2 regions of the Limosilactobacillus agrestimuris genome follow, and region 2 is predicted to be linked to the other one. Evidence: a T-box and tRNA genes for the amino acid it is inferred to sense, from the RefSeq annotation. Region 2 holds a T-box; the other holds one or more tRNA genes.
What was found. The T-box of region 2 lies ahead of leuS (leucine--tRNA ligase). A T-box ahead of a tRNA ligase gene usually reads a tRNA of that ligase, here a tRNA-Leu.
Positions count from the first base shown of each region.

Region 1 (3,430 bases), on a different contig from region 2:
CTGGATGCTGTTGTGGAGCGAGCCGTTAACCGGGTTGGGGTTAACCTTAATACTGCAAGTTACCAGCTTCTCACTCAGATTTCTGGTCTGAATAAGACGACTGCTAAAAATATCGTTAAGTACCGTGATGAACACGGTAAGTATACTAACCGGAAGCAATTGAAAGATGTTCCAAGGTTAGGACCAAAAGCTTACCAACAATCTGTTGGGTTCCTGCGGATTATTAACGGGGATAACCCGCTTGATAATACTGATGTTCATCCGGAAAGTTACCCAATTGCGAAGAAGATCATGGAAACCGCCGAGATTAATGTTGATAATCTTGGCTCGTCAGCCGCTGAAGAGCAGTTAAAGAAGATCAATATTGATGACTTTACTACCGAAAAGGCCGGTGAAGAAACGGTGAAGGATATCATTGCTTCACTTCAAAAGCCGGGTCGTGATTTGCGCGATTCAATGCCAGCACCACTACTTCGTCAGGATGTAATGAAGATTGATGACCTTAAGTCTGGGATGAAACTCCAGGGAACTGTTAGAAACGTTGTGGACTTTGGTGCCTTTGTTGATATTGGCGTAAAGCATGATGGCCTAGTTCACGTTTCAAAGATGAGTAAGCAATTCATTAAGGATCCCCGTGCTGCGGTTTCAGTTGGTGATATTGTGGATGTTTGGATTGAAGATGTTGATCTCAAGCGCCAGCGGATTCAATTAACAATGATTGCACCACAAGATGAAGCAGATGCATAATCAGCAATTACAAGAGCTAACTAAAGAATGGTCGGTGGAATATTTCCAGCGGCCATTTCTGCATCGGATCTTCTTTAATTCCCGTTTACGAACTACTGGTGGGCGTTACCACCTCGATGATCACCATATTGATATTAATCCTTTAATGTATACCGAATTTGATTTGGATAACTTAAAGCGGGTGGTTCTTCATGAACTTTGTCACTACCATTTACACTTGACTGGCCGTGATTATCATCACCGAAGTGCGGATTTTCGTCAGTTACTTACTCGTGTAGGTGGTTCACGATATGCTCCGGTAACGAGTAAGGCCAGGCAGCGAACACACCATTATTGGCGTTACCAATGTACAGGATGTGGGGTCCCAATTGTTCGCCAACGCCGGTTTAATACTAATCGGTACGTGTGTCGTCGGTGTGGTCACCATTTTATTCAAAAAAATTGAAAAAAGTTGTTGCCAACGAATAAGTATCTTGCTATAATAATACTCGTTGGTTGATATGCGGCCGTGGCGGAACTGGCAGACGCGTAAGATTAAGGATCTTATGGTCGATTATGACCGTGGAGGTTCAAGTCCTCTCGGCCGCACTAACAAAAAGCACCTAACTTTTAGTTAAGTGCTTTTTTCGTTTAAAATTGAACTGAGTTTAGCTTTTAACAAAGAAAATAGCCATTATTAATTTATCCTGTCTATAAAATCCTATCTTTACAGCTATGAAAGCGCTATACTTAAACTGTAATGATTTTTGAGGAGGACTTTCGTCGATGGAAGCAGAGATAAAATGGTTAGATGACCCAGAGATCTTCCGGGTTAATCAGTTACCGGCACATAGTGACCATCATTTCTACCGTAATTATGCAGAGTGGCAACAGCATAAAAGTAGTTTTGAACAAAGCTTGGATGGTCAGTGGCAGTTTAAGTTTGCCCAAACGCCTCAAGAAAGGGTTAAGGATTTTTATAAAGTTGACTTTGACGCTAGTAACTTTGGGCACATTGAAGTTCCTAGTGAAATTGAATTAAGTGATTATACACAGAATAATTACATTAATACCCTGATGCCGTGGGAAGGAAAGATTTTTCGGCGTCCTGCTTATGCCTTGAGCCAGGATGATCCTGAAGAGGGATCGTTTAGTGAGGGGAATGATAACACCGTTGGCCTTTACCTGAAGCATTTTGACTTAAATGATGAACTTCGGGGGAAGCAAATTCGGGTTCGCTTCGAAGGCGTTGAACGGTCAATGTACCTGTGGCTTAATGGTCACTTTGTTGGATATGCAGAGGATAGCTTTACGCCGTCTGAATTTGATTTGACACCATACATCCAGGATGAAGATAACGTGATAGCAGTAGAAGTATTTAAGCACAGTACCGCTTCCTGGATTGAAGATCAGGATATGTTCCGTTTCTCTGGTATTTTTAGGAGCGTTGAACTACTTGCCCAACCGGTAACTCACCTGGAGGACTTTACCTTAAAGCCACGGGTAGCTGATAATTACCGTGATGGTGAGTTGTCAATTGATCTTGCTTTTGCTGGCGAGCAAGCTGGTAATGTCCATCTTGTGGTAAGGGATCATGATGGTAAGACCTTACTTGATGAAACAAAGCCAGTTACCGAAAAAGTTACAGTTGAACCGCACGAATTTAAGGATCTTCATCTTTGGGATAACCATGATCCATACCTCTATCAACTTTTGATCGAAGTTAAGGATGCTAAAGGAAACCTTCTTGAATTGGTTCCTTACCAATTTGGTTTCCGGAGGATTGAAATTAGCCCAGAACACGTTGTCCTGTTAAACGGGAAGCGCCTTATTATTAATGGGGTTAACCGTCACGAGTGGGATGATCACCGTGGTCGTTCAGTCACAATGAAGGATATGCTTAGTGATATCCATACCTTCAAAGAAAATAATATTAATGCTGTCCGGACATGTCACTATCCAGATCAGATCCCTTGGTATTACCTTTGTGATCAAAATGGAATTTACATGATGGCCGAAAATAACCTTGAGTCACACGCTACCTGGCAAAAGATGGGGGCAGTTGAACCATCATATAATGTTCCTGGTTCAGTTCCTCAATGGCGAGAAGTTGTTGTTGACCGTGCACGAAGTAACTATGAATTCTTCAAAAACCATACCGCAATTCTTTTCTGGTCACTTGGGAATGAATCATTTGCCGGTGATAACCTTGTAGCTATGAAACAATTCTATAAGGAACATGATGATAGCCGTTTGGTTCACTATGAAGGTGTTTGTCACACGCATGATTACAGCAACCAAATTCCAAGTTTGAATAAGGAAAACTACCTTCCTCAAGGAGAAACTCATGATTATCGTGATGAGTTATCAGACGTAGAAAGTTGGATGTACTTACCACCAAAGCAGGTTGAAGAATATTTGAAGAATAATCCGGATAAGCCATTTATGGAATGTGAATACATGCATGATATGGGTAATTCTACTGGTGGAATGGGATCTTACATTAAACTCCTTGATAAGTACCCACAATATTTCGGTGGCTTTATTTGGGACTTTATTGATCAAGCACTTCAAGTAAAGGATCCAATCAGTGGACAAATGGTTATGCGTTATGGTGGTGACTTTGATGATCGTCATTCAGACTATGAATTTTCTGGCGATGGTCTAATGTTTGCCGATCGGACACCTAAACCAGCTATGCAGG
Region 1 is NZ_CALPCW010000014.1:26,846-30,275, reverse strand. Features, by position in the region: gene NFR46_RS08290 (Tex family protein) at 1-747, shown strand, start outside; gene NFR46_RS08285 (SprT family protein) at 740-1,192, shown strand; tRNA gene NFR46_RS08280 (tRNA-Leu) at 1,250-1,335, shown strand; gene NFR46_RS08275 (glycoside hydrolase family 2 TIM barrel-domain containing protein) at 1,513-3,430, shown strand, end outside.
Region 1: it encodes a tRNA-Leu, which carries the amino acid that the T-box ahead of leuS (leucine--tRNA ligase) is inferred to sense. The anticodon was not compared.

Region 2 (3,430 bases):
GGGTGATTAAATGACTGTGAAACGTCCCTTATGGGCTGAAACATCTGAATTAATGCGTAATTATTATGATACAAAATGGGGACTTCCCGAACATGATAATCGCGAACTATTTAAAATGTTGACACTAGAACTCTTTCAATCTGGGTTATCATGGTCGACAATTTGGAAACGAGAAAAAGCATTTGATGTTGCATTTGCTCATTTTGATGCGGCAAAGGTTGCTAAATTTGGTCATGATGATTTTGAACGCTTAATGAATGATGCAACAATTATTCGAAACCGGCGAAAGATTATGGCGACGATTAACAACGCAAAAGTAATTCAAGAACTATTGGCAAACGGCGAAACGTTTAATAACTACGTATGGTCATTTGTTAATTTTAAGCCGCAACGTTTACACCTAAACGGTCAACGACTTCCTGCACAAACAGCGGAATCAAAGAAAATGGCCCAGAAAATGAAAAAGGATGGTTTTCAATTTATTGGACCGACGACAGCCTATTCGTTTATGACGGCAGTTGGAATGGTTAATGCTCGTGAAGAGTAAAGAATTTATGTTTGAATCTAACGAGTGAATTATGCTAAGATGGTTCTCGTTATAAAGCAAATTCCCGATAGGATTCACAATTGTTGTGAAGATGCCTTGTAACCACTAAATGTTTCAATTGCAACTTGCATATGGGGGAATTAATACACATGGTAGAAAAACATTTATTTACTTCAGAATCTGTTTCTGAAGGACATCCTGACAAGATTGCTGATCAAATCAGTGATGCTATTTTAGACGCAATGCTTGAACAAGATCCGGATTCACGGGTCGCTGTTGAAACTTCTGTCACTACTGGCCTTGTCCTAGTCTTTGGTGAAGTGTCAACCAAGGCTTACGTCAACATTCAAAAGGTTGTTCGTGATACTATTCGGCGCATTGGTTATACTGATGGTAAGTATGGCTTTGATGCTGATAACTGTGCTGTGATTACGGCAATCGATGAACAATCACCTGATATTGCTCAAGGGGTAGATGACTCTCTTGAGACCCGCGAAGGGGATGCCGATCCGCTTGATCAAATTGGTGCTGGTGATCAAGGGTTAATGTTTGGGTATGCTACTGATGAAACACCAGAGTACATGCCATTGACATTGATGCTTAGTCATAAGTTAATGCAACGGATTGCTAAGTTACGGAAGGACAAGGTAATTCCTTACTTACGTCCAGATGCAAAGGCTGAAGTTACTGTTGAATACGACGAAAATGATAAGCCTTTACGTGTTGACACTGTTGTTTTGAGTACTCAACATGATCCAGAAGTTTCACTTGATCAAATCAAGAAGGACGTTATGGAACAAGTTATTAAAGCTGTGATTCCCGCTGAATACCTTGATGATCAAACTAAATACTTCATTAACCCAACCGGTCGTTTTGTTATCGGTGGCCCTCAAGGGGATGCCGGTTTAACTGGTCGTAAGATTATTGTTGATACTTATGGTGGTGCTGCTCACCATGGTGGTGGGGCCTTCTCTGGTAAGGATGCTACCAAGGTTGACCGTTCAGCTAGTTATGCTGCCCGGTATATTGCTAAGAACCTGGTTGCTGCTGGCTATGCAAAGAAGCTTGAAATCCAAGTTGCTTATGCTATTGGTGTTGCAGAACCAGTATCAATTTCAATTGATACTTATGGCACTGGTACGCGGAGTGAAGCAGAATTAATTGCCGCAGTACGTAAAGTCTTTGATCTTCGTCCTGCAGGGATTATTAAGATGCTTGACTTGAAGCGGCCAATTTATGAACCAACTGCTGCTTACGGTCACTTTGGTCGGACAGATGTTGAACTACCATGGGAACAACTAGATAAGGTTGATGAATTAAAGAAGATTCTCGGCTAAGCTAGTGCTTGCATTTAAGAATATTGATTGTTAGAATATCATTAAATATTTGATCGAATTGGAAGTAGTAGTTGTTACTTAATTCTTCAGAGATCGTGTGGTGCTGTGAACACGGGAATTATTAACAATGAACTCGTCCAAGAAAATTACTGCTAAAATTAGAGTAGGTAGTAACGTTTGCCGCGTTATGGCGTGAAGTGTCATGATTAATTCATGGAATTCGGGTGGTACCGCGGAATTATTTCGTCTCGTAGAATAGATTTTCTACGAGACTTTTTTAATACGATCAAACAGGAAAATTGTTTATTAAATAAAGGAGAGAAAGATATGGCTTACGATCATACTGCCATTGAAAATAAGTGGCAACGTTTCTGGAAAAAGAATGAAACATTTAAGGCTAATTTGAACAAAGATCAAAAGAAGTACTATGCCTTAGATATGTTCCCTTACCCATCAGGTCAGGGACTCCACGTTGGTCATCCAGAAGGTTATACCGCTACTGATGTAATGTCACGGATGAAGCGGATGCAAGGATACAATGTTTTACACCCAATGGGTTGGGATGCCTTTGGTTTGCCAGCAGAACAATATGCATTGAAGACTGGTCATAACCCAAAGAGTTTTACTAATAAGAATATTGATCATTTCCGTAACCAAATTCAATCACTCGGATTCTCATATGACTGGGACCGTGAAGTTAACACAACGGATCCTGAATACTACAAGTGGACTCAATGGATTTTCGAACAACTCTATAAGAAGGGCTTGGCTTACGAAAGTGAGATCATGGTTAACTGGGCCCCAGACTTTATGGGGGGAACCGTTGTTGCCAACGAAGAAGTTGAAGATGGAAAGACCAAGCGTGGTGGTTACCCAGTTTACCGGAAGCCAATGAAGCAATGGGTTTTGAGGATTACTGCCTATGCTGACCGCTTGATTGATGATCTTGATTTGGTTGATTGGCCAGAGAGTGTTAAGGAAATGCAACGCAACTGGATTGGTCGTTCAGAAGGTGCTTCTGTTTACTTCCCAGTTGCTGGTGATGAAGATACTAAGATTGAAGTCTTTACTACTCGTGCAGATACCTTATTTGGAGCTTCCTATGTTGTACTTGCCCCTGAACAAGAATTAGTTGATCAATTAACTACTCCAGAAAATAAGGAAGCAGTTAAGAAGTACCAAGAAGAAGCTTCCCGTCGTTCTGATCTTGAACGGACTGACTTGAATAAGGATAAGACTGGGGTATTTACTGGTTCTTACGTTATTAATCCAGTTAATGGTGAAAAATTACCAATTTGGATCAGTGACTATGTTTTAGCTTCTTACGGTACTGGTGCTGTAATGGCAGTTCCATCTGGCGATCAACGTGACTACGATTTTGCCAAGAAGTTTGATTTGCCAATTAAACCAATCATTGAAGGGGCTGATCTTTCAGAAGGTGCTTTTGATGGTGATGGTAAACACATTAATTCAGGCTTCTTGGATGGGTTAAACATTGCAGATGCCAAGAAGAAGATGATTGAATGGCTTGACGAACATAATGCTG
Region 2 is NZ_CALPCW010000004.1:120,097-123,526, reverse strand. Features, by position in the region: gene NFR46_RS04400 (DNA-3-methyladenine glycosylase I) at 11-547, shown strand; SMK box riboswitch at 592-699, shown strand; gene metK (methionine adenosyltransferase) at 697-1,884, shown strand; T-box leader at 1,928-2,138, shown strand; gene leuS (leucine--tRNA ligase) at 2,212-3,430, shown strand, end outside.